2 regions of the Streptomyces sp. NPDC002403 genome follow, and region 2 is predicted to be linked to the other one. Evidence: riboswitches for the same ligand, from Rfam matches in the RefSeq annotation. Region 2 holds a riboswitch; the other holds the start of a gene.
What was found. A riboswitch is a leader RNA that binds a small molecule or an ion and turns the genes downstream of it on or off. The one in region 2 is predicted to bind S-adenosylmethionine.

Region 1: it holds a riboswitch for S-adenosylmethionine, as region 2 does, so the genes downstream of both, thrC (threonine synthase) here and ACWCPY_RS04310 (aminotransferase class V-fold PLP-dependent enzyme) in region 2, are expected to answer to the same signal.

The regions. Positions count from the first base shown of each region.
Region 1 covers NZ_JBSFBQ010000082.1:8,528-23,336, reverse strand. Annotated here, with positions in the region: gene groL (chaperonin GroEL) at 1-499, opposite strand, end outside; gene ACWCPY_RS40105 (cold-shock protein) at 852-1,058, opposite strand; gene ACWCPY_RS40100 (MoaD/ThiS family protein) at 1,480-1,758, opposite strand; gene thrC (threonine synthase) at 1,789-3,099, opposite strand; SAM riboswitch class I at 3,117-3,243, opposite strand; gene ACWCPY_RS40090 (glucosyl-3-phosphoglycerate synthase) at 3,398-4,354, shown strand; gene ACWCPY_RS40085 (alpha,alpha-trehalose-phosphate synthase (UDP-forming)) at 4,399-5,802, shown strand; gene otsB (trehalose-phosphatase) at 5,816-6,673, opposite strand; gene ACWCPY_RS40075 (DUF3263 domain-containing protein) at 6,738-6,998, opposite strand; gene ACWCPY_RS40070 (ABC transporter substrate-binding protein) at 7,164-8,429, opposite strand; gene ACWCPY_RS40065 (ROK family protein) at 8,901-9,833, shown strand; gene nagA (N-acetylglucosamine-6-phosphate deacetylase) at 9,833-10,987, shown strand; gene ACWCPY_RS40055 (1-phosphofructokinase family hexose kinase) at 11,158-12,120, shown strand; gene ACWCPY_RS40050 (class II fructose-bisphosphate aldolase) at 12,183-13,034, shown strand; gene ACWCPY_RS40045 (carbohydrate-binding protein) at 13,115-14,077, opposite strand; gene cdgB (diguanylate cyclase CdgB) at 14,230-14,809, opposite strand, start outside.
Region 2 covers NZ_JBSFBQ010000002.1:395,918-410,726, forward strand. Annotated here, with positions in the region: gene ACWCPY_RS04250 (carbohydrate kinase family protein) at 1-728, shown strand, start outside; gene ACWCPY_RS04255 (aminotransferase class V-fold PLP-dependent enzyme) at 729-2,111, opposite strand; gene ctaC (aa3-type cytochrome oxidase subunit II) at 2,382-3,344, shown strand; gene ctaD (aa3-type cytochrome oxidase subunit I) at 3,341-5,077, shown strand; gene ACWCPY_RS04270 (cytochrome c oxidase subunit 4) at 5,074-5,472, shown strand; gene ACWCPY_RS04275 (Ig-like domain-containing protein) at 5,599-6,855, shown strand; gene ACWCPY_RS04280 (response regulator transcription factor) at 6,914-7,315, opposite strand; gene ctaE (aa3-type cytochrome oxidase subunit III) at 7,503-8,123, shown strand; gene qcrC (cytochrome bc1 complex diheme cytochrome c subunit) at 8,186-8,995, shown strand; gene qcrA (cytochrome bc1 complex Rieske iron-sulfur subunit) at 8,992-10,044, shown strand; gene qcrB (cytochrome bc1 complex cytochrome b subunit) at 10,041-11,666, shown strand; gene trpD (anthranilate phosphoribosyltransferase) at 11,791-12,855, shown strand; SAM riboswitch class IV at 12,941-13,058, shown strand; gene ACWCPY_RS04310 (aminotransferase class V-fold PLP-dependent enzyme) at 13,234-14,610, shown strand; gene ACWCPY_RS04315 (Lrp/AsnC family transcriptional regulator) at 14,689-14,809, opposite strand, start outside.

The sequences.
Region 1 (14,809 bases), on a different contig from region 2:
CCTTGTCCATGGCCTCGGCGATGAGCTCGCCGATCTGGGTGTCGGCGGCGGAGATGGAGGCCGTCGAAGCGATCTGCTCCTTGGTCTCCACGTCCTTGGCCTGCTCCAGGAGGGCGGCGGAGACGGCCTCGACGGCCTTCTCGATGCCCCGCTTGAGAGCCATCGGGTTGGCACCCGCGGCGACGTTGCGCAGACCCTCGCGGACGAGAGCCTGGGCGAGAACGGTGGCGGTGGTCGTACCGTCGCCGGCGACGTCGTCCGTCTTCTTGGCGACCTCCTTGACCAGCTCCGCACCGATCTTCTCGTACGGGTCCTCCAGCTCGATCTCCTTGGCGATGGACACACCATCGTTGGTGATCGTGGGGGCGCCCCACTTCTTCTCAAGGACGACGTTGCGACCCTTGGGGCCAAGGGTGACCTTGACGGCGTCGGCGAGCTGGTTCATGCCGCGCTCGAGACCGCGCCGGGCCTCCTCGTCGAACGCGATGATCTTGGCCATGTGAAGTGGTCCTCCCGGACAGGGGTGGATTTCTCCGGACCGAGTGGCGCCCGCGACGGACGGCCTGCGTGACCGGTGGTTCCTTGCCCCACCGACCTGCGGGCCTCACCGGCCCGGTCCAAGTTCTGTCACTCTCACCTGGAGAGTGCTAACGCCAATGATTAGCACTCGACCCCCGAGAGTGCAAGCGTCCCCCTCGGGATGTGGACACCGCGCCGGGGCGCGCGGGAGCGCGGCCGGGGCACGCGCGAGACGCACTGAGGGCCCGTACCCCCGGGGTACGGGCCCTCAGTGCGTGAGTGCAGTGCGTGAGCGCAATGCGTGAGTGGTGTGGTTGGCCGACCGCTCGAACTCAGCCGACGGCGAGCTTGACCATGTCTGCCTGCGGCCCCTTCTGGCCCTGCGAGATCTCGAATTCAACTCGCTGACCCTCTTCGAGGGTGCGGTACCCGTCCATCTGGATCGCGCTGTAGTGGACGAAAACATCCGCACCACCGTCGACCGCGATGAAGCCGTACCCCTTCTCCGCGTTGAACCACTTGACGGTGCCCTGAGCCATGCCTAACTCCCCTATTACTGGCCCTTGCGCAGGACCGCACTTCGCGGACCCGGGTCAGAACTCACCCTCCGACAGGAGAGGGTGTGTGCGCCGGAACGCGTCGACCGCGGCTGAATGTATCTGCCCAACTGCCCTCTGCAACAGGTCAATCGGACGAGAATTCTCGGCAGAACCGAACGCCCGGATATGCGGAATTCATATGAATCCTGGGCAAGTCGGGCCGGGCAAAGGCGACTTATGCCTCAAGCGGATCGCGCACTTTGGCTGCATCTTGTCGTGGCCGGGCGCATTCTCGTATGCGGGCGGCACGGGCAGCTGGGGGGACTTCCCACACTCTACCCCGCTCAACCATGCAGAATTGCCCCCTCCGCGATTGAAGCGGAGGGGGCAATTCGATAACGCGGTGCGGTCGGACGGGGCGTCAGCAGCCGCCGGCCACGGCCGGGATGATCGAGATGCCGGCACCGTCCGGCGTGGCCGTCTCCAGACCGCCCTCGAAGCGCACGTCGTCGTCGTTGACGTACACGTTCACGAAGCGGCGCAGCTTGCCCTGGTCGTCCAGGACACGGGCGGCGATGCCCGGGTGGTTCTGCTCCAGGGACTCGATGACCTGGGAGAGGGTCGAGCCCTCGGCCGGGACCTCGGCCTGGCCGCCCGTGTAGGTGCGGAGGATGGTGGGGATGCGGACCTTGACGCTCATGGTGGGTGCCCTTCCTGGAGTCTCGGGTGATCAGCTGGTGGCGAGGCCGGCGGCGCGGAACGCGTCCAGGCTCGGACGGATCGTCGCGGTCGCCTGAGAGGTGTCGGCCACCGCGTCGAGGGTCTTGAGGCCGTCACCCGTGTTGAGTACGACGGTGGTCAGCGACGGGTCGATCAGACCGGCCTCGATGAGCTTCTTCGTCACGCCGACCGTCACCCCGCCCGCCGTCTCCGCGAAGATCCCCTCGGTGCGCGCCAGCAGCTTGATCGCGTCGACGACCTGCTCGTCGTTCACGTCCTCCACGGCGCCGCCGGTGCGGCGGGCGATGTCCAGGACGTACGGGCCGTCCGCCGGGTTGCCGATGGCGAGGGACTTGGCGATCGTGTTCGGCTTCTGCGGCCGGACGACGTCGTGGCCGCCCTTGTACGCGACCGAGACCGGCGAGCAGCCCTCGGCCTGGGCGCCGAAGAGCTTGTACGGCTTGTCCTCGACGAGGCCGAGCCTGATCAGCTCCTGGAGGCCCTTGTCGATCTTGGTGAACTGCGAGCCCGAGGCGATCGGGATGACCAGCTGGTCCGGGAGCCGCCAGCCGAGCTGCTCGCAGATCTCGTACGCCAGGGTCTTGGAGCCCTCGCCGTAGTACGGGCGCAGGTTGACGTTGACGAAGCCCCAGCCCTCGCCGAGCGGGTCGCCGATGAGCTCGGAGCAGAAGCGGTTGACGTCGTCGTAGTTGCCCTCGATGCCGACCAGGTCACCGCCGTACACCGCGGCCATGACGACCTTGCCCTGCTCCAGGTCGTGCGGGATGAACACGCAGGAACGGAAGCCGGCGCGGGCGGCGGCGGCGCCGACGGCACCGGCGAGGTTGCCGGTGGAGGAGCAGGAGAGGGTGGTGAAGCCGAAGGCGCGGGCGGCCTCGATGGCCTGGGCGACGACACGGTCCTTGAAGGAGTGCGTGGGGTTGCCGGAGTCGTCCTTGACGAACAGCTTGCCCTGCTCGACGCCGAGCTCACGGGCGAGGTTGTCGGCCTGGACGAGCTTGGTCCAGCCGGGGTTCAGGTTCGGCTTCTCGGCGACATCGGCGGGGACCGGCAGCAGCGGGGCGTAGCGCCAGATGTTGGCCGGTCCGGCCTCGATGCGCTTCTTCAGCTCTTCGGGGGAGCCGCTCGGCAGGTCGTACGCGACTTCGAGCGGCCCGAAACAGGACGCGCAGGCGAAAATGGGGCCGAGTTCGAAACGCTCGCCGCACTCGCGGCAGGAAAGGCCCGAGGCGGGACCGAGGTCGACGGCTTCGGCGTCGACGGAAGAATTGGTGCTTACTGCAACGGTCTGCGCAGCCATGATGGCGAGGCCCTTTCTCCTCATCTTCCTCGCGGCGCGTTTCGCCACGAGACGGAATTGGCACCTTCCTCACCGGACCTCACGGTCGGTGGGGGGGTTGCCGGGACTTCAACGGGCCGTTCCCTCAGTCCCTCTGGATGAGCGCTGTGGCACCGGATCTTCGATCCGGGCATTTATCGGCGGACGGACCCCGGCATGCGATGGTCGTCCGCGTTGTTCAAGACTGTAACCGAAGCACCGGACTGTTGAGATAGTCGTCCGAACCGCGAGATGGATCACATACAGGGGAGTATCGACCGTGCTGGAAGAGGTCGAGTGCTGGCTGGCCAGGCGTTCCTGGTCGGCCGCCGACCGCCCGCTGGACCGCCTCCTGGCCGCCAGGGCCGCGGCCGGGGAAGCGGGCCGCGGGAGCGTCAGCGTCGTGCTGCCCGCACTGAACGAGGAGGCGACGGTCGGCGAGATCGTCGCGACGATCCGGCGCGAGCTGATGGAGAAGGTCCGGCTGGTCGACGAGCTGGTGGTGATCGATTCCGGTTCCACCGACGCCACCGCGGAGGTCGCCCGGGAAGCCGGCGCCCGGGTGGTGCACCGCGACGCGATACTCCCCCGGATACCGGCCGTGCCCGGCAAGGGCGAGGTGCTGTGGCGGTCGCTCCTGGTCACCAGCGGTGACATCGTGTGCTTCGTCGACGCCGACCTGAAGGACTTCTCGGCGGACTTCGTCTCCGGCATCGTCGGCCCGCTGCTGACCGACCCGGACGTGCAGTTCGTGAAGGCGATGTACGACCGCCCGTTCGGCGACACCACGGGCCAGGGCGGTCGCGTGACCGAGCTGGTGGCCCGTCCGCTGCTCAATCTGCACTGGCCGCGGCTGGCCGGTTTCGTCCAGCCGCTGGGCGGCGAGTACGCCGTACGCCGCTCCCTGCTCGAACGGCTGCCCTTCCCCGTCGGCTACGGCGTGGAACTGGGCCTCCTGGTCGACGCGCTGCACACCGTGGGGCTGGACGCGCTGGCCCAGGTCGACGTGGGGGTGCGCAAGCACCGCCACCAGGACGGGCAGGCGCTCGGCCGGATGGCGGCGGCGATCTACCGGACCGCTCAGCTGCGGCTGTCCCGCGGCCACTTGGTACGCCCGGTGCTCACCCAGTTCGAGCGCGGCGCGAACGGCTTCGTACCGCGCACCCATGCCGTGGACACCGAGGAGCGGCCCCCGATGTGCGAGATCGAGGAGTACGTTTCACGCCGCGCGGCCTGACTTCGCACGTTTGGGCGGTTCGTGATCGGGCTAGATTCCGCAACATGGTCTCCGAGCACGAAGCCCAGCCCACTGTCCAGCCCTGCGCCCAGGTCCTCGTCGCCTCCAACCGCGGCCCGGTGTCCTACACCCTGGGGACGGACGGATCGCTCGACGCGAGGCGGGGCGGCGGCGGGCTCGTCTCCGGGCTGAGCGCCGTCGACGACAAGCTGTGGGTGTGCGCCGCGCTCGGTGACGGGGACCGGGAGGCGGTCCGGCGCGGGGTCGGCGAGCCGGGCGTGCGGATGCTCGACATCGACGCGGACGTCCACGCCGACGCGTACAACGGCATCGCGAACTCGGTGCTCTGGTTCGTCCACCACATGCTGTACCAGACACCGCTGGAGCCGGTCTTCGACGCGGAGTTCCGGCGGCAGTGGGCCTCGTACGAGGCCTACAACCGGGCCTTCGCCGAGGCGCTCGCCGAGGAGGCCGGGCCGGGCGCCGCGGTGCTGGTGCAGGACTACCACCTGGCGCTGGTGCCGGGCATGCTCCGCGGGCTCCGCCCCGACCTGCGGATCGGCCATTTCTCGCACACCCCGTGGGCGCCCGTCGACTACTTCCGGCTGCTCCCCGACGACATCGCCGAGCAACTGCTGCACGGCATCCTGGGCGCGGACCGGGCGGCGTTCCTGACCCGGCGCTGGGCGGACGCGTTCATCGGCTGCTGCACCCAGATCCTGGGCGGCACCGGGCGGACCAGGATCGGGGTGCACGGGCTCGGCGCGGACGCGGACTTCCTGCGCCGTCGGGCGCACGAGGCGGATGTGGACGAGCGGATGGCGGCACTGCGCGAGCAGACCGGCCCCGGCCGGAGGACGATCGTACGGGTGGACCGGACGGAACTGTCCAAGAACATCGTGCGCGGGCTGCTCGCGTACCGCGCGCTCCTGGACGAGCGGCCCGAATGGCGCGAGCGCGTCGTCCATGTCGCCTTCGCCTACCCCTCCCGGCAGGACCTCGCGGTGTACCGGGACTACACGGCCGAGGTGCGGCGGGTCGCCGACGAGATCAACGCCGTGTACGGCACGGAGGGCTGGACGCCGGTCGTGCTGCACGTCAAGGACGACTTCGCCCGCTCGCTCGCCGCGTACCGGCTGGCCGACGTGGCGCTCGTCAACCCGATCCGGGACGGTATGAACCTGGTCGCCAAGGAGATCCCGGTCGTCTCCGACCACGGCTGCGCGCTGGTGCTGTCGCGTGAGGCGGGGGCGTACGAGGAGCTGGGCAGCGACGCGGTCGTGGTGAATCCGTACGACGTCTCCGCGACGGCGGCGGCGCTGCACGAGGCGCTGACGATGGCGGAGGACGAGCGGGCCGCGCGCACCGACCGCCTGGCCGCGGCGGCGGTCGCGCTGCCGCCGCAGCAGTGGTTCCTGGACCAGTTGGACGCGCTGCGGCGGGAGTGAGCCGCCGGGCCGGTCAGATCCGCCGGGCCAGCGCCGCCAGGAAGGCGACGACGTCGCCCGGCCCGCCCAGCAGCAGATCGGCGCGTTCGGCCAGTTCGGGCACCTCCGCGCTGCCGCTGCAGACCAGCAGGCCGGGGATGCCGTCGGGGCCCTCGGCGCGGAGCTTCTCCACCGCGGCGTACGCGGCGAGGTCACCGAGGTCGTCGCCCGCGTACAGCACGGACTCGGCGTCCGTCTCGCGCAGGTACTGGGCGAGTGCCACACCCTTGTCCATGCCGGGCGGGCGCAGCTCCAGGACCAGCCGGCCCGGCTCCACGATCAGTCCGTGCCGGGCGGCGAGCTCACCGAGGGGGGTGCCCAGGGCCTCGAACGCGGCCTGCGGGTCGGCGGCCCGGCGGGTGTGGACGGCGATCGCCCGGCCCTTCTCCTCGATCCAGGTGCCGTGCCAGGAGCCGGACCTGTCCAGCACGCCCGGGAGTTCGGCGCGGGCCGCGGCGATGCCGGGGTGCGGGGCGGGGGCGTGGACGGTGCCGGACACGGCGTCCCAGCGTTCGGCCCCGTAGTGGCCGAGGACGACGAGGTGGTCGAGGCCGGGAACTCCGGCGAAGCCGCCGTGCCGGACCGCGACGCCGGCCGGGCGGCCGGTGATCACGGCGATGGAGGCCACTTCCGGGGCGAGTGCGGCGAGGGCCTCGACGGCGCCGGGGTGGGCGCGGGCCTGTTCCGGGTCCGGGACGATGTCGGCGAGGGTGCCGTCGAAGTCGAGCGCGATGACGGCGCGGTCGGGGCGCGCGAGGATCGCGGCGAGGGCCTCACGGCCGGGTCGGGTGGTGGGAGTCGGGAGCGCGGCTGCTTCGGGGTTGCTGCCCATGGGGGGAGCCTATAGCCGGGGCGGGGAGTTGGGGGCGGGTGTGCCGGAGTGCCTGGTCCGGCGCTCAGCGGCGTCCGCGTCTCGCGTCTCTCACCCGGCGCAGGCGGTTGACCGTCACCGGGTCCTCCGCCAGGGCGCGGCGGTCGTCGATCAGGGCGTTCAGGAGCTGGTAGTAGCGCGTGGGCGAGATGCCCAGCTCTTCGCGGATCGCCCGCTCCTTCGCCCCGGGGCCGGACCACGACTGCCGTTCGACGGCGAGCACGGCGCGGTCGCGGTCGCAGAGGCCGTCCGGTTCGTCGTCGGGGCCATTCGTGGAGGCGGTCATATCAGCCAACCTATCGCCCGTCCGCAGGGCCGCCACCCCGCCGGAGCAGCTCCTGGGCCTCGCGGTGTCCGGCCGGATCCGGCCTGATCCGAACGAAAGACCCCAGGGCCTCTCGTTTGGATCATGCCGGGCTCGCGGGATCTGGCCTGATCCAAACGAAAGACCCTAGTCCGCCGCGGCCGCCGCGGCCGAGTCGCGGGCGATCTTCCCCAGGACGCTCCTGGGGCTGCCGTTCGGCTCGACCGCCCTGCCGATGTTCTCCTTGATCGACTCGCTGGACCGGGCCCAGGACCTCTTGCCGTACGGGTAGAACTGCGAGTCCGGCAGCGCGGCCAGGAACTTCCACAGCGGCTTGTACCTGGTGTCGGACTCCATGGCCGCGGAGGCGCTGTCGGTGACCGGGAGCAGGTCGTACTCGTCGGCGAAGTCGATGACGTTCTTGTCGGTGAACAGATAGTCGAAGAACTTGCGCAGCTGCACGCGGTGGCCCTGCTGCTTGAAGCCCATGATCCAGTCGGCCACGCCCAGCGAGTTCTTGCCGGGACCGCCGATGCCGGGCATCGGGACCATGCCGACGGAGACGCCCTTGCGCTCGGCCTCCTGCATCAGCGTCGGGTGCCCGTTCAGCATGCCGACCCGGCCGTCGGTGAACGCGTCGAACGCCTTCTGGCGGTCGAGCTCCCCGGGGGCGGTGGGACCGACGAGTCCCTTGTCGACCAGATTCGTCTTCAGCCAGTCGAAGGTCCTGATGTTCTCGTCCGAGTCGATCTCGTACGAGCCGCTGTCGTCGATGTAGCCGCCGCCCCCGCCGAGCAGCCACATCATGGTCTCGGCCTGGGACTCCTCGGGGCCGAGCGGCAGCGCGAACGGGTAGGTCACGCCACGCTGTCCGAGCACCGCCGCGTCGTCGCGTATGTCGTCCCAGGTCCGCGGGGCGTCGAGGCCCGCCTGCGCGAAGTACTTCTTGTTGTAGAAGAGCAGCCGGGTGCTGGCGACGAACGGCAGTCCGTACTGGGTGCGGTCCACGCTGCCCGCCTCGGCGAGGGACGGCAGGAAGTTGGCCTGGGTGCGGATGGACAGCACCTCGTCGGCCCGGTAGAGCTTGCCGGCCTTGGCGTAGTCGGCGTACGAGCCGATCTGGGCGATGTCGGGGGCCTGCCCCTTCTTCACCAGCGCGGCGACCTCGCGGTCGATGTCCTTCCACGAGTAGACGCTGACGTCGACCTCGATGCCGGGGTGGGTCGCCTCGAAGCCCTTGACGAGCCCGTCCCAGTACTTCCGGGAGCTGTTGGCCGGGCCGGTGCCGTAGTCGGCGGCGACGAGCCTGAGTGTGACGTCCCCCGGGCCGCTGTCACCGCCGCAGCCCGACAGTGTCGCCGTCATGCCCAGCGCGGTCACGGCCGCGGTCAGTACCCGGTAGCGCAGCTGCACAGCCAGACCGTCCTCATCCGTCGCGTCATCCGTGCCGCCACGCCGTCGTGGGGCCGTTGAATGAGGTGCGATCCTGCCCCAGGCCGTTGCCGATGGTCTACACCAAAGCGGTATCGCTTTCGCAACGCAACCGGCCGGTGCCCGGCGCCGCGCATCCGAGATGCGTTGCCCCGAACTGCGCCTGCCGCTGGGCAGGTTGCGGCGCGGGTGCCCCGGTGCGGTCCCTCCTGCTGATTCACGGCCATCGCGTACGCGGCGCCGCGCGGTCCGGCGGAGTCGAAGGGGTACGACCCTGACCACCCGCGCGACCTCTCGCGCAGCGTGATCCTTTCGCCCCGAGGCGTCCGGGGACGGCCCGGTTCCCGCGCCGCCCACGTGTCGCGCGTTTCATTGCCGGGATTTTGTATGGATCCGCAACAAACCGGGATAGTGGACTAGACCTTTTTGCCTCCTCGGGCGAAACTGTTCCCCGTGAAACACGTCATCGCCCTCGATGTGGGCGGCACCGGAATGAAGGCCGCACTGGTCGGGGCCGACGGCACCCTGCTGTACGAGGCGCGGCGGGCGACAGGCAGAGAACGCGGCGCCGAAGCGGTCGTGGAGTCGATCCTCGACTTCGCCGCGGACCTGCGGGCGTACGGCGAGGAGCACCTCGGCGAGAGCGCCGTCGCGGCCGGTGTCGCCGTGCCCGGCATCGTCGACGCCGAGAACGGGATCGCGGTCTACGCCTCGAACCTGGGCTGGCGCGACGTACCCATGCGGCAACTGCTCGGCGAGCGGCTCGGCGGCGTCCCCGTCGCGCTCGGCCACGACGTACGCACCGGCGGGCTCGCCGAGGGCCGGATCGGCGCGGGCAAGGGCGCCGACCGCTTCCTCTTCGTACCGCTGGGCACCGGCATCGCCGGGGCCATCGGCATCGCGGGCACCATCGAGGCGGGCGCGCACGGCTACGCGGGCGAGATCGGGCACATCGTGGTCCGGCCGGACGGGCCGGACTGCAGCTGCGGACAGCGCGGCTGCCTGGAGACCCTGGCCTCCGCCTCCGCCGTCAGCCGCGCCTGGGCCGCCGCGTCCGGCGACCCCGAGGCGGACGCCGCGGACTGCGCGAAGGCCGTCGAGTCCGGCGACCCGGCGGCGGTGGAGGTCTGGCGCAACGCGGTGGACGCGCTCGCCGCCGGACTGGTCACCGCGCTGACGCTGCTCGACCCGCGCACCCTCATCATCGGTGGCGGGCTCGCCGAGGCCGGGGAAACCTTGTTCACACCACTCCGTGCGGCCGTCGAGGAACGCGTCACGTTCCAGAAGCTGCCCCACATCGCCCCGGCGGCCCTCGGGGACACCGCCGGATGCCTGGGCGCAGGGCTGCTCGCCTGGGATCTTCTCTCCACGGAGGTATCCGCCTGATGGCCGGACGCGCAGACAGCACAGTTCTCGCAGGTGCCCGGGTGGTGCTTCCCACCGGGACCGTCGAGAACGGCCGGGTGATCGTCGAAGGCACCCGGATCGTGGGCAGCGCGGCCGAGGACGCCCGGACCCTCGACCTGAGCGGCCACTGGGTGGTCCCCGGCTTCGTCGACATGCACAACCACGGCGGCGGCGGCGCCTCCTTCACCTCCGGCACCGTGGACGAGGTCCTCACCGGCATCCGCACCCACCGCGAGCACGGCACCACCACGCTGGTCGCCTCCACCGTCACCGGCGAGATGGACTTCCTCGCCCACCGGGCCGGCGTCCTGTCCGAGCTGGTGGAGCAGGGCGACCTGGCCGGCATCCACTTCGAGGGCCCGTTCATCTCGCCGTGCCGCAAGGGCGCGCACAGCGAGGACCTGCTGCGCCACCCGGACCCGGCCGAGGTCCGCAAGCTGATGGACGCGGCGCGCGGCACCGCGAAGATGTTCACGCTCGCCACCGAACTGCCGGGCGGCATCGACTCGGTGCGGCTGCTCGCCGAGCACGGCGTCATCGCCGCGATCGGGCACACCGACGCCACGTACGAGCAGACCGTCGAGGCGATCGACGCGGGCGCCACCGTCGCCACGCACCTCTTCAACGCGATGCCGCCGCTCGCCCACCGCGAGCCCGGCCCGATCGCCGCGCTTCTGGAGGACGAGCGGATCACCGTCGAGCTGATCAACGACGGCACGCATCTGCACCCCGCGGCGCTGGAGCTGGCCTACCACCACGCGGGCGCCCACCGCGTCGCGCTGATCACCGACGCCATGGACGCGGCCGGCTTCGGCGACGGCCTCTACCAGCTCGGCCCGCTCGCGGTCGAGGTCAAGGACGGCGTCGCGCGACTGGTCGAGGGCAACTCGATCGCGGGCTCCACGCTCACCCTGGACACCGCCTTCCACCGGGCCGTGACCGTCGACCGGATCCCGGTCGGCGACGTGGTGCAGTCCATCTCCGCCAACCCGGCGCGGCTGCTCGGCGTGTACGACCGGGTCGGCTCGCTGGAACCGGGCAAGGACGCGGACCTGGTGGTCCTGGACGAGGACTTCGCGCTCAAGGGCGTCATGCGCAAGGGCGAATGGGTCAAAGAGCCCCTGATCGGCTGATCTGCCCCGTTATTGACGGTGAGTCGAATACGTAACGAAGAGACGGCGGTTGGCCCACAGGTCTGGGCCGACCGCCTCCTTTTTGGCATGATCGCCTGGAAAACAGCCAGAGAAAGCGCATTCCGTCCACGGTTTCGCGCTTGGGAGCAGGGATCGAGGGAGCGGCCGCGGTGATCCTCACGGTCACACTGAATACGGCACTCGACCTGACGTACGGCGTCCCGGAACTCGTCCCGCACGCCAGTCACCGCGTCAGCGACATGTCCGAGCGACCCGGCGGCAAGGGACTCAATGTGGCCCGGGTGCTCTCCGCCCTCGGCCACGAGACGGTGGTCACCGGCTTCGCCGGAGGCTCCACCGGGGCGGTGCTCCGCGAACTGCTGGCCGGCCTGCCCGCGGACGCCCCCGCGCCCACGACGGCCCCCGCGCCGGTCACCGACGCCCTCGTCACCGTCGCCGGGAACACCCGCCGCACCATCGCCGTCGTCGACCGGGCGACCGGCGACACCACCCAGCTCAACGAACCCGGCCCGCTCGTCACCGCCGACGAGTGGACCGCCCTCCTCGGCCGGTACGAGGAGCTCCTCGCCGGGGCCGACGCCGTCGCGCTCTGCGGCAGCCTGCCGCCCGGCATCCACGTCGGCGCCTACGCCGAACTGGTCCGCGCGGCCCGCGCCGCCGGTGTCCCCGTACTCCTGGACACCAGCGGCGAACCGCTGCGCCGCGGCATCGCCGCCCGCCCCGACCTGATCAAGCCGAACGCCGACGAGCTCGCCCAGCTCACCGGCTCCCGCGAACCGATGCGCGCCACCCGCGACGCCCGCCGCCGCGGCGCCCACGGAGTCATCGCCTCGCTGGGACCGGACGGCATGCTGGCGGTCACCCCCGACGGCACCTGGCAGGCGACGCCGCCCGCCAAGGTCCTGGGCAATCCGACCGGCGCGGGCGACTCCGCGGTGGCCGGGCTGCTGTCCGGCCTCGTCGAGGGGCTGAGCTGGCCGGACCGGCTGCGGCGGGCGGTGGCACTGTCGACGGCGACCGTGCTCTCCCCCACGGCCGGCGACTTCGACCGCGCGGCGTACGAGGAGCTGCTGCCGCGCGTCGGCATCGAGGAACACGCACCGGCGGCCTGAGAGGCCGCGCCCGTCCCGGACCGGCCCGTCCGCCGGTCCGAAAGAAGTAGCAAGAGGTCAGCATGCCGCTCGTCAGCACCGGTGAACTCGTCTCCGCCGCCCAGGCCGAGGGACGCGGGATCGCCGCCTTCAATGTCATCACGCTGGAGCACGCGGAGGCCATCGCGGCCGGCGCGGAGCGCGCCGGAGCCCCCGCCATCCTCCAGATCTCCGAGAACGCCGTGAAGTTCCACGGCGGACGGCTCGGTGCGATCGCCGCCGCGGCCGCCGCCGTCGCCCGCGCGTCCAGCGCCCCGCTCGCCCTCCACCTCGACCATGTCGAGTCCGTGGAGCTGCTCCACCAGGCGCACACCGAGGGCTTCGGCTCCGTCATGTTCGACGCGTCCAAGCTGTCGTACGAGGAGAACGTGCGGGCCACGGCCGAGGCGGTGGCCTGGGGCCACGAGCGCGGCATCTGGATCGAGGCCGAACTCGGCAAGGTCGGCGGCAAGGAGGGCGAGGCCCCGCTCGACGCCCACGCCCCCGGCGTCCGTACGGACCCGGCCGAGGCCGCCGCGTACGTCCGCGACACCGGGGTGGACGCGCTGGCCGTCGCCGTCGGCTCCTCGCACGCGATGACGGAGCGCACCGCCGCCCTGGACCACGAGCTGATCGGCCGGCTCCGCGAGGCCGTCCCGGTCCCGCTGGTGCTGCACGGCTCCAGCGGCGTCCCGGACGAGGAGATCCGCCAGGCCGTCGCCTCCTCCGGCATGGTCAAGATCAACGTGGGCACGGCCCTGAACACCGCGTTCACCGGTGCGGTGCGGGCGTACCTGGCCGAGAACACCACGGGCGTGGACCCGAGGAAGTACATCGCCCCGGGACGCGAGGCGATGGCCGCGACGGTGGCGGGCTTCCTCGCACTGATGGGCTGACGACCGGACCGCGTGATCAAGAACGGTCCGGCCCCATCGCCCGGGCGGGGCGATGGGGCCGGACCGTTCTCGTCATACGCTCAGCGCTTCTGCTGACCGGCCTTCAGCGACAGCTGGTCCAGGTTGGCGTCGCACTGGTCGCCGTCGTTGCAGGAGATCATCAGGGTGTTCGCGCCCTTGTTGAGGTTGACGTAGGCGAACGTCGTCGTCCAGCCCTTCTCCAGGTCACCCTCGGGAGCGTTGGCGTAGTTCTTCATGTTGATGCCGCGGGGGGCCTCGGAGTTGACCGTGAGGGACGTCTTGGCGTCCTTGCCCGGCACGCCGTACGTCACGAACAGCGTGTACGGACCGGCCTCCGGCACCTCGACCGACCAGGTGGCCGACCTGCCGACCTCGTTCAGGTTGATGTACTGGCCGTTGGCGCTCTTCGCGCCCTTGGTCGTGTTGTCCAGCTGGGCCGTGCCGCCGAGCTTCAGCGTCGCCGCGTCCTGCTTGGGCAGCTCGGCCGGGGCCTCGGAGCTGGCGGACTGCTGGGGCTTCGGGGACTCCTCGACCTGGCCGCCGGGACCGGCGGAGGAGGTGGCCTCTTCCTTCTTCTTGTCCTTGCCGTCGCCCGTGATCAGCGCGGCGCCGATGCCGATGAGCACGACCAGGACCACCGCGACCGCGGCGATCAGCAGGCCCTTGGTGTTGGGGCCGCCACTGCCGGAGGAGCCGCCGGACCGGCCGCGGCCGCCCTGCTGCGGGGACTGCGCGGTGCCGCCGGGGTAGGTCTCCGGGGCGGCGTACTGGGCGTTCGGCTGGCCGTACGCCTGCTGCTGGCCGTACGCCTGCTGCGGCGGCACCTGCTGGCCGTACTGACGCTCGCCGACGGTGCGTACCTGGTTGTACGAGGTACGGGGCACCCCGGGCTGGCCCACCGGCGGGTAGCCGTAGCCGCCCTGCCGCGGCGGCTGGGCTCCTGCCGCCTGTCCGTCCTCGTACAGGTAGCCGAACGGATCGTCGTCCTCGGGCGTGTTTGCGCCGTTGTTCCCGGCCGTCATCCCTGGGTCACTCCTCACCATGTCGCCAGCCGTCGCCGAATATTGCCAGCCGTGGCCGACCGGCCGAGCCTACCCCGAACGGCCCACACCAAGAATTGCCGTCGCGGGTGGTGGACCGGCGGCGGAGCGCGGGGGCAGCGCCGCCGTGAACGTCAGCCGGCCCTGCGGTGAACCTTGGAGCGGGACCGCTTCTCCACGTACATCCGCTGGTCGGCGGAGCGCAGCACCTCTTCGGCGGTCATGCCGCAGGCGGCCCAGCCGATGCCGAAGCTCGCCCCCACCCGCACCGCTCTGCCGTCGACCCGGATCGGCGGAATGATCGCGTTGCGCAGGCGTACGGCCAGGTCGGCGGCGTCCGCGTCGCCGAGCCCGTCGGCGAGGACGACGAATTCGTCACCCCCGAGCCGGGCCACGGTGTCGCCGTCGCGGACACAGGTGGTGAGCCGGCGGGCGACCTCGATCAGCACCGCGTCACCGGTGTGGTGGCCGAAGCGGTCGTTGATCGACTTGAAGCCGTCGAGGTCGCAGAAGAGGACCGCGAGCCCCTTCGCCCCGTCGTCGTGCTCGGTGTCGGGGGCGACGGCGTGCACATGGTGGTCGAAGGGGCCGCCGGGTGCCGCGTCGACCTCGTAGCCGTGCGTCCGCGCGTCCGGGTCGTCGAGGTCGCCGTAGGCCGCGTCCAGCGCCTCCACCGGGGTGGTGGCCGCCGCGTTCGGTCGCTCGCAGAGCCGG
Region 2 (14,809 bases):
GCCACGGCGTCGACACCGGCTCGGTCCGGATCTCCGAGGTCCTGCACACCGCCCGCTTCGTCTGCACGACGGATGCCGACCACAACCAGATCGGTTCCTTCTACACCGGCGCGATGAGCGAGGCCCGGCTCATCGAGCTGAAGGCCGTCGCCGACCGGGTCGGCGGCCTCGACCTGGTCTCGATCGGTGCCGACGACCCCGAGGGGATGCTCCGCCACACCGAGGAGTGCCGCTCCCGTGGCATTCCGTTCGCCGCGGACTTCTCGCAGCAGATCGCCCGGATGGAGGGCGACGAGATCAGGATCCTCCTGGACGGCGCCACGTACCTCTTCTCCAACGAGTACGAGAAGGGGCTCATCGAGTCCAAGACCGGCTGGACCGACGAGGAGATCCTGGCCAGGGTCGGTCACCGGGTGACCACCCTCGGTGCCCGCGGCGTGCGCATCGAGCGCGCCGGCCAGGAGCCGATCGAGGTCGGCTGCCCGGAGGAGGAGGTCAAGGCCGACCCGACCGGCGTCGGCGACGCCTTCCGGGCGGGTTTCCTCTCCGGCCTCGCCTGGGGCGTCGGCCTGGAGCGCGCCGCCCAGGTCGGCTGCATGCTGGCCACCCTGGTCATCGAGACGGTCGGCACCCAGGAGTACACCCTGCGCCGCGCCCACTTCATGGACCGCTTCACCAAGGCGTACGGCCACGACGCCGCCGCCGAGGTCCGCTCGCACCTCGCGTAGTCAGGACAGCCGGCGGACCACATAGGCCGAGCCACGGTCCGCCGGCTCCTCGCCCACGTACTCCTGCTCGCGCATCGCGCACCAGGCCGGGATGTCCAGCCGCGCCGCCTCGTCGTCGGAGAGCACGGTCACCGTCCCGCCCACCGGCACCTCCCCGATCACCTTCGCGAGCTCGATCACCGGGATCGGGCAGCGCTTCCCCAGCGCGTCCACCACCAGGGACGCGGCCGGGGCGGCCTCCCGGGGCGCGGAGACGGGCGCGCCCAGCCGCTGCCGCACCTCCGCCACCACCCGGGGCAGCACCTCCAGGAACCGGTCGACGTCCTCCCCGGCGGTGCCGTTCGGCAGCGACACCCGTACGTTCCCTTCCGAAAGCACTCCCATGGCCCTGAGCACATGGCTCGGCGTCAGCGTGCTGCTGGTGCAGGAGGAGCCGGACGACACGGAGAACCCCGCCCGGTCCAGCTCGTGCAGCAGCGTCTCCCCGTCGACATAGAGACAGGAGAAGGTCACCAGGTGCGGCAGCCGCCGCACCGGATCGCCGACCACCTCCACATCGGGCACCAGCTCCGCCACCGTGGCCCTGATGCGGTCCACCAGGGCCCGCAGCCGCACGGACTCCGCCGCGGCCTCGGCCCGTACCGCCCGCAGCGACGCCGCCGCCGCGACGATCGCCGGAATGTTCTCGAACCCCGCCGCCCGCCCCGACTCCCGCTCGTCGGCCGGTCCTTGAACGGCGAACCGTACCCCCTTGCGCACCGCCAGCAGCCCGACGCCCGAGGGCCCGCCCCACTTGTGGGCGCTGCCCGTCAGCAGCGACCAGCCGTCCGGCACCGGCTCCCGCCCCAGCGACTGAGCGGCGTCCACCAGCAGCGGCACCCCCGCCGCCCGGCAGAGCTCCGCGACGGCGGCCACCGGCTGCACGGTGCCGACCTCGTGGTTGGCGGACTGCAGACAGGCCAGCGCGGTGTCCTCGCGCAGCGCGTCCGCGTACGCCGGCGCGCTCACCGCCCCGGCCCGGTCCACCGGGACCTCGGAGACCGATCCGCCCTGCGCCTCATGGGCGGCCGCCGAATGGAGCACCGACGAGTGTTCGACCGCGGAGACGACCAGATGGCGGCCGACACGCCGACGTCCCGCGAGGGCTCCGGAAATTCCCGAGTGAACCGCCCGGGTCCCCGAAGGAGTGAATGTGAGCTCGTCCGGGCGACAGCCGACCGCCTCGGCGGCTGCCTCCCGGGCGGCGTCCAGCAGCAGCCGGGCCCGCCGCCCCTCGCGGTAGAGCCTGGCCGGGTCGGCCCAGCCCTCGTCCAGCGCGGCAAGCAGCGCCTGACGTGCGACGGGGTGCAGGGGGGCGGCGGATGCGGTGTCGAAGTAGGGCACGCGGCCACGCTAGCCCGAGCCGGGCCCCGGCCCGGGAACGGGCTGCCCGCAGGGTCAGGAGAGGGGGCGTCAGATGGTGGTCGGAGGCCCGTGTTCCACCCCTTCGGGGTGTCGGACGGCGCGTTGGGCACCCTCCCCGCGCGACCCCAAATAGCGTCCAGTAGGGTTTGGTCCGCATAAACATCCAAACCCCTGCCCGCGTCAGGGCGGCGACCGACCAGAAAGACGGCCGCGCCGACCGCGCGGGCGAGACTCTCGGGAAGGCGCTACGTGAGTCCCAACGGCTCCGACCGCTCGTCGCGGCGCCCGATGCGGCGGAAGCTGCCGCAGGTGCTGACTGCGGGCCTGATCCTGGCGACCGCCACCGGTTGCACATACAAGGACTTCCCCCGCCTTGGAATGCCCACGCCGGTAACAGAAGAGGCACCACGGATCCTTTCCCTCTGGCAGGGCTCGTGGGCGGCAGCGCTCGCCACGGGCGTGCTGGTCTGGGGCCTGATCCTGTGGAGCGTCATCTTCCACAGGCGCAGTCGCACCAAGGTCGAGGTTCCTCCGCAGACCAGGTACAACATGCCCATCGAGGCGCTGTACACCGTGGTCCCTCTGATCATCGTCTCGGTGTTGTTCTACTTCACCGCGCGCGATGAATCGAAGCTCCTCACCCTCTCCCCGAAGCCTGCCCACACCATCAACGTGGTCGGCTACCAGTGGAGCTGGGGCTTCAACTACATCGAGAACGTGGACGGCTCGACCGCCACGGGCAACGAGATCCCCAAGGAGCTCGACGCCATCCCCGACCGGTTCCGCAAGGACTTCCCCAAGGGTGCGGAGGGCGTCTACGACTTCGGCATCCCGGGAACGCGGAACCCGCAGAACGGCAACCCGGGTCCGACCCTGTGGCTGCCGAAGGGCGAGAAGGTCCGTTTCGTTCTGACTTCGCGTGACGTCATCCACTCCTTCTGGGTGGTGCCGTTCCTCATGAAGCAGGACGTCATTCCGGGCCACACCAACGCCTTCGAGGTGACTCCGAACCAGGAGGGCACCTTCATGGGCAAGTGCGCCGAGCTCTGCGGCGTCGACCACTCCCGGATGCTCTTCAACGTCAAGGTCGTCTCCCCGGAGCGCTACCAGGCGCACCTCAAGGAGCTGGCGAAGAAGGGCCAGACGGGCTACGTGCCGGCCGGCATCGAGCAGACTGACCCGGCCAGGAATGCGGAGACGAACAAACTGTGAGCATCCTCAACGAACCTCAGGGTGCCGCGGCAGCAGACGACTCGTACGAGGACGAGCTGCCGGTCCGGCGCAAGCAGCCGGGAAACGTCGTCATCAAGTGGCTGACCACCACTGACCACAAGACGATCGGCACGATGTACCTGGTCACATCGTTCGCGTTCTTCTGCATCGGCGGTCTGATGGCGCTCTTCATGCGCGCCGAACTGGCCCGTCCCGGCACGCAGATCATGTCGAACGAGCAGTTCAACCAGGCGTTCACGATGCACGGCACGATCATGCTGCTGATGTTCGCGACGCCGCTGTTCGCCGGATTCGCGAACTGGATCATGCCGCTGCAGATCGGCGCGCCCGACGTGGCGTTCCCGCGGCTGAACATGTTCGCGTACTGGCTGTACCTCTTCGGTTCGGTCATCGCGGTGGCCGGCTTCCTCACCCCCCAGGGTGCGGCGGACTTCGGCTGGTTCGCCTACTCCCCGCTCTCGGACGCGGTCCGGTCGCCGGGTGTCGGCGCCGACATGTGGATCATGGGTCTGGCCTTCTCCGGCTTCGGCACGATCCTCGGTTCGGTCAACTTCATCACCACGATCATCTGCATGCGCGCTCCCGGCATGACGATGTTCCGCATGCCGATCTTCGTCTGGAACGTCCTGCTGACCGGTGTGCTGGTCCTGCTGGCCTTCCCGGTCCTCGCCGCCGCGCTCTTCGCACTGGAGGCGGACCGTAAATTCGGTGCGCATGTCTTCGACGCGGCCAATGGCGGGGCATTGCTCTGGCAACACCTCTTCTGGTTCTTCGGCCATCCAGAGGTGTACATCATCGCCTTGCCATTCTTCGGAATCATTTCCGAAGTGATTCCGGTGTTCAGCCGGAAGCCGATGTTCGGCTACATCGGTCTGATCAGCGCGACGATCGCCATCGCGGGTCTCTCCGTGACCGTGTGGGCGCACCACATGTACGTCACGGGCGGTGTGCTCCTGCCGTTCTTCTCGTTCATGACATTCCTTATCGCGGTACCGACCGGTGTGAAGTTCTTCAACTGGATCGGCACGATGTGGAAGGGATCGTTGTCCTTCGAGACACCGATGCTCTGGGCCGTCGGCTTCCTGATCACCTTCACCTTCGGTGGTCTGACCGGCGTGATCCTGGCATCGCCCCCGATGGACTTCCACGTCTCGGACTCGTACTTCGTCGTCGCGCACTTCCACTACGTCATCTTCGGCACCGTGGTCTTCGCGATGTTCTCCGGATTCCACTTCTGGTGGCCGAAGTTCACCGGCAAGATGCTGGACGAGCGGCTCGGAAAGATCACCTTCTGGACGCTGTTCGTGGGCTTCCACGGCACGTTCCTGGTGCAGCACTGGCTGGGGGCCGAGGGCATGCCGCGTCGTTACGCGGACTACCTCGCCGCGGACGGCTTCACCGCGCTGAACACGATCTCGACGATCTCCTCGTTCCTGCTCGGCCTGTCGATGCTGCCGTTCTTCTACAACGTGTGGAAGACCGCCAAGTACGGCAAGAAGGTCGAGGTCGACGACCCGTGGGGCTACGGCCGTTCGCTGGAGTGGGCGACCTCCTGCCCGCCGCCGCGGCACAACTTCCTCACCCTGCCGCGGATCCGTTCCGAATCCCCGGCGTTCGACCTGCACCACCCGGAGATCTCGGCGCTCGAGCAGCTGGAGCACCACTCCGAGGATGACAAGGCCCTCGCTGGCGGCAAGGAGGCCGGCAAGTGAAGATCCAGGGCAAGATGTTCATCTGGCTGAGCGTCTTCATCCTCGCCATGGCCATCACGTACGGCGTGTGGTCGAAGGAGCCGGCCGGTACCACCGCGCTCGTCCTGGCCTTCGGGCTGAGCGTCATGATCGGCTTCTACCTGGCCTTCACGGCCCGGCGGGTCGACGCCATGGCGCAGGACAACAAGGAGGCCGACGTCGCGGACGAGGCCGGCGAGGTGGGGTTCTTCTCCCCGCACAGCTGGCAGCCGCTCTCGCTGGCGGTCGGCGGTGCCCTCGCCTTCATGGGAGTCATCTTCGGCTGGTGGCTGCTCTACTTCTCGGCCCCGGTCATCCTGATCGGTCTCTTCGGCTGGGTCTTCGAGTACTACCGCGGTGAGAACCGCACCCAGTGACCCAGTGACACGGCGTCACCGCTCCACCTGACGGGGGGCCCGCACTTCTCCACCGAGAGGAGGGCGGGTCCCCCGTTCGCATGTACTCCGCGCGCCGGTACGGGCGAATCTCCATAGCGTGGGTTCATGAACCACAGCCCGCGCATCCGCCCCGCAGTGGGCAGCACTCTGCTGGTCGTGACCCTGGTCGCAGGTGTGACCGCCTGTGGCGGGTCCGGCGCTCACCCGCTCGCGGAGAAGCCGTACGACGCGGTGGACGAGATCTCCTCCAACGCGTCCGACGGCGACGAGAAGGTCGACCCCGGCAAGCCGCTGGAGGTCACCGTCAACGGCGACGACGACCGGATCACGGACGTGTCGGCCGTCGACACCACCGGCCGCCATCTGGCGGGCGAGCTCGACGCCGACGGGAAACGGTGGCACTCCTCCCTCCCGCTCGCCGCCGGCACCCGGTACACCGTCCGGGTCAGCACGGAGGACGACGACGGCGCCCCGGGCAGCCGTACGCTCGCCTTCGGGACGACCACCGCCAAGAAGCTCCTGAAGGTCGCCTTCGGCCCCCAGGCGGGCACCTACGGTGTCGGACAGCCCATCACGGCGGAACTCAGCGCTCCGGTCAAGGACAAGGTGTCCAGGGCCAACGTCGAGCGCGCCCTCAGGGTCCGCTCGAAGCCCGCCGTGACCGGCTCCTGGTACTGGGTCGACGACAAGACCCTGCACTACCGGCCCAAGGAGTACTGGCCGGCCAAGGCCACCATCGACGTCACCAGCGGCCTGGCCGGGGTGAAGGTCACCGACGCCCTCTACGGCGCCCCCACGAAACCCTTGAGGCTCACCACGGGGGACCGCATAGAGGCCATCACGGACGCCGCGGCGCACTCGATGACCGTCAAGCGCGACGGGAAAGTGATCAACACCATTCCGGTCACCACCGGCAAGCCCGGCTTCTCCACCCGAAACGGCGTCAAGGTCGTGCTCGGCAAGGAGTACCGCGTACGTATGCGCGGTGAGACGATCGGCATCGCGGAGGGCTCATCCGACTCCTACGACCTGCAGGTCTACTACGCGACGCGGGTCACCTGGAGCGGCGAGTACGTGCACGCGGCCCCCTGGTCCACCGGCTCGCAGGGGTACGAGAACGTCAGCCACGGCTGTACGGGCATGAGTACCAGCCAGGCCGAGTGGTTCTACAACACCGTGCGCCCGGGCGACATCGTCACGGTCGTGGGCAGCCAGGGCGAGACGATGACACCGTTCGACAACGGCTTCGGGGACTGGAACCTGTCCTGGGCCAAATGGCTGAAGGGCAGCGCCCTGCAGAAGAACACCACGCCGGACCGTACGGACACGATCCAGGCGGCGCGACTGCGCCCCGAGCTCTGACCGGACCGGGGAGTGCGCTGCCCCTCAGCGGGACCGCGGACGAGGCCGCGGCAGCCTCTCAGGCGTTCACGCAGTCCCTGCTGCGCAGCAGGGCGGCCAGGGCGTCCGCGAACTCGACCGGTTCGACCGGCAGGGTCACCGCGGCGTCCGCACGGCTCCAGGTGGCCAGCCAGGCGTCCTGCGGGCGCCCCATCAGCAGCAGCACCGGCGGGCAGTGGAAGATCTCGTCCTTGATCTGCCGGCAGACGCCCATGCCGCCCGCGGGCGCCGTCTCGCCGTCCAGCACGCAGACGTCGACGCCGCCGCGGTCCAGTGCCTCCAGGACGGCGGGCAGAGTGGCGCATTCCAGGAATTCCACCGGTGGCACATCAGCCGCGGGCCTGTGCCCGGCTGCCAGCCTCACCTGCTCACGGGTGTTGGCGTCGTCGCTGTAGACCAGGACCGTGGCGGTCGGCTGCATTGTTCCTCCGTGACATCTGTGTCTTCGGGGCTTTCCGGGCATGAACCGATGCGCGGATCGTACTCCGCCCGACGGTCGGTCAGCACCGCCCGGGACAGTGGTTCCATGGGCCGTTCGGGGAGGACACACCCGGCTGACACACCGAACGGCACCCCCCGGGGTGAGGGCGGGATAAGCGACCGACATAATGTCGGTCGTGGCGACAGCAACGACAGTAGAAACCGGGCACGCGCACCCGTCGGTCAATCGACCGAACCTCACCAGCGTCGGAACCATCATCTGGTTGAGTTCCGAGCTGATGTTCTTCGCGGCCCTCTTCGCGATGTACTTCACCCTGCGATCGGTGACGGGACCGGACCACTGGAAGGAAATGGCTTCGGCCCTGAACTTCCCGTTCTCGGCGACGAACACCACGATCCTGGTGCTCTCCTCACTCACCTGCCAGCTCGGCGTCTTCGCCGCGGAGCGGGGCGATGTGAAGAAGCTCCGTACCTGGTTCGTGATCACTTTCGTGATGGGTGCGATCTTCATCGGAGGCCAGGTCTTCGAGTACACCGAGCTGGTGAAGAAGGACGGCCTCTCGCTGTCCTCCGACCCGTACGGCTCGGTGTTCTACCTGACCACCGGCTTCCACGGTCTGCACGTGACAGGCGGTCTCATCGCCTTCCTGCTCGTTCTGGGCAGGACGTACGCAGCCAAGAGGTTCACCCACGAACAGGCGACCGCCGCCATCGTCGTGTCCTATTACTGGCACTTCGTCGATGTCGTGTGGATCGGCCTCTTCGCCACGATCTACATGATCAAGTAACCGGGCTCGAACCCGAACCACATCCAGCATCGACGCAGAAGATCCTGACACCGGGGTAATCCGTGAAAAAGCTCTCCGCACGACGACGCCATCCGTTGGCGGCGGTCGTCGTACTACTCCTCGCGCTGGCGGCCACTGGGGGGCTGTACGCCGCGTTTGCGCCCGCGAGTAAGGCGCAGGCCGACGAAACCGCCCAGTCCCTCGCCATCGATGAGGGCAAGAAGCTGTACTCCGTCGGTTGCGCCAGCTGCCACGGAACCGGCGGTCAGGGCACCACCGACGGGCCGAGCCTGGTCGGCGTGGGCTCCGCCGCCGTTGACTTCCAGGTCGGTACGGGCCGTATGCCGGCGCAGCAGCCCGGCGCCCAGGTGCCGAAGAAGAAGGTCATCTACAGCCAGGCGCAGATCGACCAGCTCGCGGCGTACGTCGCGTCGCTCGGCGCCGGCCCGATCATTCCGAACAAGAGCCAGGTCAGCCCTGAGGGTGCGGACATCGCCAAGGGTGGCGACCTGTTCCGTACCAACTGCGCGCAGTGCCACAACTTCACCGGTGAGGGCGGCGCGCTGACGAACGGCAAGTACGCGCCCAGCCTTGAGGGCGTGGACCCGAAGCACATCTACGAGGCCATGCAGACCGGCCCGCAGAGCATGCCGTCCTTCCCGGACACGACGATGCCCGAGCAGCAGAAGCGGGACATCATCGCGTACATCCAGACCGTCAACGGCGACCAGACGGAGAACCCGGGTGGTCTGAAGCTGGGCGGCCTGGGGCCGGTCAGCGAGGGGCTGTTCGCCTGGATCTTCGGGCTCGGCGCACTGATCGCAGTTGCCATTTGGGTCGCGGCCCACACCGCTAAGGCCAAGAAGTCATGAGTAGCCAAGAGATTCCAGAAGAGAACCTGCCCGCTGAGCAGGCCCCCGCGCACGACGCGGTAGAGACCGCGGGCGATCCGTTCGCCGACCCGGGGCTGCCGGCCCACAAGCCGCGCATCCAGGACATCGACGAACGGGCCGCGAAGCGCTCCGAGCGCGCCGTCGCGTTCATGTTCACGTTGTCCATGCTGGCGACGATCGGCTTCATCGCCTCGTACGTCATCTTCCCGGTCGACAAGATCGTGTACATCTGGCCCTTCGGCCATGTGAGCGCGCTCAACTTCTCCCTGGGTCTGACCCTGGGCGTGGCCCTCTTCGCGATCGGCGCCGGCGCCGTCCACTGGGCGCGCACGCTGATGTCCGACGTGGAGGTCGCCGACGACCGGCACGCCATCGAGGCGACGCCCGAGGTCAAGGCGAAGGTCCTGGCGGACTTCGCGGCAGGTGCCGAGGAGTCCGCGTTCGGACGGCGCAAGCTGATCCGCAACACCATGTTCGGCGCGCTGGCCCTGGTGCCGCTCTCCGGTGTGGTGCTGCTGCGCGACCTCGGTCCGCTGCCGGAGAAGAAGCTCCGCAACACCCTGTGGGCCAAGGGCAAGCAGCTCATCAACATGAACACGATGGAGCCGCTGCGTCCCGAGGACGTCGCCGTCGGTTCGCTGACCTTCGCCATGCCCGAGGGGCTGACGGAGGAGGCGGAGGACTTCCAGAACCAGATCGCCAAGGCCGCGCTGATGATCATCCGCATCCAGCCGGAGAACATCAAGGACAAGCGCGAGCGCGAGTGGGCCCACGAGGGAATCGTGGCCTTCTCCAAGATCTGCACCCATGTCGGCTGCCCGATCAGCCTGTACGAGCAGCAGACGCACCACGTGCTCTGCCCGTGCCACCAGTCCACCTTCGACCTCTCCGACGGCGCCCGCGTCATCTTCGGTCCGGCCGGTCACGCCCTTCCGCAGCTGCGGATCGGTGTGAACAGCGAGGGCAACCTCGAGGCGCTCGGTGACTTCGAAGAGCCCGTCGGTCCTGCATTCTGGGAGCGCGGATGAGTACTGCGACCGACACACAGCGCAAGGCGCCCGCCGGTGAGCGGGTGGCCGACTGGGCGGACGGCCGGCTCGGGATCTACTCCCTGGCCAAGGCCAACATGCGCAAGATCTTCCCGGACCACTGGTCCTTCATGCTCGGTGAGATCGCCCTCTACAGCTTCATCATCATCATCCTCACGGGTGTGTATCTGACGCTGTTCTTCCACCCGAGCATGAACGAGGTCGTGTACCACGGCTCGTACGAGCCGATGCAGGGCATCAAGATGTCCGAGGCCTACGCCTCGACGCTGGACATCAGCTTCGACGTCCGCGGTGGTCTGCTGGTTCGCCAGATCCACCACTGGGCCGCGCTGATCTTCCTGGCCGGCATGTTCGTGCACATGATGCGCGTCTTCTTCACGGGTGCGTTCCGCAAGCCGCGTGAGATCAACTGGCTGTTCGGCTTCCTGCTGTTCGTGCTGGGCATGTTCACCGGCTTCACCGGCTACTCGCTCCCGGACGACCTGCTGTCCGGTACGGGTGTCCGCTTCACGCAGGGCGCGATCCTGTCGATGCCGATCGTCGGGACGTACATCTCGATGTTCCTGTTCGGCGGAGAGTTCCCCGGTCACGACTTCGTCGCCCGGTTCTACTCGATCCACATCCTGCTGCTGCCGGGCATCATGCTCGGCCTGCTGGTGGCGCACCTGATCCTGGTCTTCTACCACAAGCACACGCAGTTCGCGGGTCCCGGCCGCACCAACAAGAACGTCGTCGGCATGCCGCTGCTGCCGGTGTACATGGCGAAGGCCGGCGGCTTCTTCTTCCTGGTCTTCGGCATCATCGCCGTCATCGCGGCCATCGCCTCGATCAACCCGATCTGGGCCATCGGCCCGTACCGCCCGGACCAGGTGTCCACCGGCGCCCAGCCCGACTGGTACATGGGCTTCGCCGAGGGTCTGATCCGAGTGATGCCGGGCTGGGAGATCAACCTCTGGGGTCACACGCTCGTCCTGGGTGTGTTCATCCCGCTGATGGCCTTCGGACTGGTGCTCGCGATCATCGCGGTCTACCCGTTCGTGGAGTCCTGGGTCACCGGCGACAAGCGCGAGCACCACATCCTGGACCGCCCGCGCAACGCCCCGACCCGGACGGCCTTCGGTGTCGCCTGGATCACCGAGTACGTCATCGTCTTCATCGGCGGTGGCAACGACCTGTGGGCCACGCACTTCCACCTGTCGCTGAACGCCATCTCCTGGTTCGTCCGGATCTTCATCTTCGTCGGACCGGTCCTCGCGTTCATCGCCACCCGGCGGATCTGCCTCGGCCTCCAGCGCCGCGACAAGGAGAAGGTGCTGCACGGGCGCGAGTCCGGCATCATCAAGCGCCTGCCGCACGGTGAGTTCGTCGAGATCCACGAGCCGCTCGGCCCCGAGCAGCTGCACACGCTCACCGCGCACGAGCAGTACAAGCCGGTCGAGATCGGCCCGACGGTCGACGAGAACGGTGTCGAGCGCAAGGTGTCGGCCCTGCAGAAGCTGCGGGCCCGGCTCAGCAAGGGTTACTTCGGCGAGGACAACCAGATCGCCAAGCCCACCGCCGAGGAGTACAAGGAGATCACCAGCGGCCACGGTCACCACTGATCGCCTGAACTGATCGCCACAGCGGGAGCCCCGTCCATTCGATGGACGGGGCTCTTTGCTGCCCCTGGCGCTCGATAGGGTGGAGGTCATCCCTTTTACCGGCTGTGGACCCCAGGAGCGGACCATGAACGTTGTGACCCCGATCGGCGGCGACAGCGTGGCGGACCGTACCTGGCCCGGCGTGCTGAACCCCCTGCTGCGCGGCGAGAACCTCACCGCCGACGACACCGCGTGGGCGATGGACCGCATCATGAGCGGTGAGGCCACCGATGTGCAGACCGCCGGGTTCGCGGTGGCGCTGCGGGCCAAGGGCGAGACGATCGACGAGGTGTCCGGCCTGGTACGGGCGATGTACGAGCACGCCAACACCATCCACGTACCCGGCCGCACGGTCGACATCGTGGGCACCGGCGGCGACCTCGCCAAGACCGTCAACATCTCCACCATGTCGGCGATCGTCATCGCCGGCACCGGCGCCAAGGTCGTCAAGCACGGCAACCGCGCCTCCTCGTCGGCGAGCGGCGCCTCCGACGTGCTGGAGAAGCTCGGCGTCAACCTGGACCTCTCCGCGCAGCGGGTCGTCGAGGTCGCCGAGGAGGCGGGCATCACCTTCTGCTTCGCGGTGAAGTTCCACCCCGCCCTGCGCTACGCGGCCAGGGCCCGCAAGGAGCTCGGCACGCCGACCACGTTCAACATCCTCGGGCCGCTCACCAACCCGGCCCGGGTGCGCTCCCAGGCCGTCGGTGTCGCCGACCTGCGGATGGCGCCCATCGTCGCCGGTGTCCTCGCCGAGCGCGGCAATTCGGCGCTGGTCTTCCGCGGCGACGACGGTCTGGACGAGCTGACCACGACCGCGACCTCCCGGGTCTGGGTGGTCCGGGACGGAGCGGTGCGCGAGGAGACCTTCGACCCGCGCGACGTCGGTCTGGAACTGGTGCCCGTGGAGGCCCTGCGAGGCGCGGACGCCTCGTACAACGCCGACGTGGCCCGGCGGGTCCTGTCCGGCGAGCGGGGGCCCGCCCGGGACGCCGTGCTGCTCAACTCCGCGGCGGCGCTGACGGCTCTCGACCCGACGGACGGCACGCTGGACGAGCAGCTCGCGGCCGGGATCGCGAAGGCCGCCGAGTCCATCGACTCCGGGTCGGCGGCGCGTGCGCTGGAGCGCTGGGTGGCGGCCAGCAACGCCTGAGACGGGCACAGATGTGGCGCAGGGCGCGGTCCGGATTCTGGACTGCGCCTTGCGCGCTTTCGTACGTATGGCAAGATGCTGGGCAGGTCATGAGTGACAGCGACTACGGCCCCGGCCCGCTGTCCGGCAACCCTCCGTCCGTGGCGGGGTGCCCCGGGTGAAGACCAGGCCGTAGGCAGCGAGGTCTGCGGCAAGCGCGGGCCCCTCGGCATCGGTGAATGCCAACCCCCGGGGTCCTGGTCCCTAGGGAGTCTCTTGTGAGCACGCGAATGCGATAGGGCCGTCGGCCCTCTTCCGCACACCCCTTTTCTCTTTTCCGCTGCGCTGCCGCGTATCCGCCGGCGCATGCGATTCGCCTGCCTCTTACGGGAGTTCGCCATGTCTGTCTTCACTGCTGCCGCCGACCAGTCGCTTTGTGCCCCTCTGCCGGTTCTGGGCAAGGATGTAACGGTTCCGCTGGTCACGGGTGGTGAGGTCACCTACGCCGCTCTCGATTACGCCGCCAGCGCCCCCGCCCTCCAGCGCGTCTGGGACGATGTCGCCGCGTACGCCCCGTACTACGGCAGCGTCCACCGTGGGGCCGGTTACCTCTCGCAGCTCTCCACGGACCTCTTCGAGAACAGCCGTGCCACCGTCGCGGAGTTCCTCGGCTGCCGCGCCGACGACCAGGTGATCTTCACCCGCTCGACCACCGACTCGTTGAACCTGCTGGCCGCGGTCGTCCCGGCCGACTGCCAGGTCTTCGTCTACGAGACCGAGCACCACGCCTCGCTGCTGCCCTGGCGCGACGCCCGGGTGACCTATCTGAACGCCCCGCGCACCCCCGCCCAGGCCGTCGAGACGCTGGAGCGCGCGCTCGCCGACCGCGAGCCCTACGGCCCCGCGCTGGTCTGTGTCACCGGCGCCTCCAATGTCACCGGAGAGCTGTGGCCGGTGAAGGAGCTGGCCGCCGCGGCGCACGCGCACGGTGCCCGGATCGTGCTGGACGCCGCGCAGCTCGCCCCGCACCACCCCGTCGACATCGCCGAGCTGGACGTCGACTGGGTCGCCTTCTCCGGACACAAGCTGTACGCGCCCTTCGGCTCGGGCGTCCTGGCCGGCCGGGCCGACTGGCTCCAGGCGGCCGAGCCCTACCTCGCGGGCGGCGGCGCCTCGCGCAAGGTCGCCCGCCGCACCGACGGCGGCGTGGACGTCGAGTGGCACTCCACCGCCGCCCGCCACGAGGCCGGTTCCCCCAATGTCATCGGCGTGTACTCCATCGCCTCCGCCTGCAAGGCGCTCACCGAGGCGGGCTTCGACAGCCTGGTCGCCCGGGAGCAGCACCTCGTGAACACGGTCCGGGCCGGCCTCGCCACCGTCCCCGAGGTCAAGGTGCTCTCGCTGTTCGGCGACGACGCCCCGCGGGTCGGCGTCATCTCCTTCGTGGTGGAGGGCTGGAACAGCTCGCACTTCGCCGCCGCGCTCTCCGCCGAGTACGGCATCGGGGTCCGCGACGGACTGTTCTGCGCCCACCCGCTGGTCCGCACCCTGCTGGGCAGCGACCCGCAGGAGGTCGGCGAGTGCGGCGCGCCGGAGGCCGAGCCTGGGGAGCGCTCGCTCAACGCGATCCGGGTGAGCTTCGGCGCCGGTACGCCGGACGAGCACATCGAGCGTTTCGTCCGCGCGGTCAGGGAGCTGGTCAGCGAGGGCGCCCAGTGGAAGTACCGCACCGAGGACGGCCGCTGCGTCCCGGACCGGGGTGCCGCGCAGCACTGACGGGCACACACAGCACTTCGGCGGGGGACGGGCAGCCCAGCCCGTCCCCCGCCGAAGTGTCACGTCGTGAAGGGGCGCCTACGCGTCGAGGCCGATGGCGAAGGCGGCCTCCAGGTCGTGCTGCGAGTAGGTACGGAACGCCACATGCGTGTCGGTGGCCTCGACTCCGGGGATCTTGCTGATCCGGCCGGGGATGACG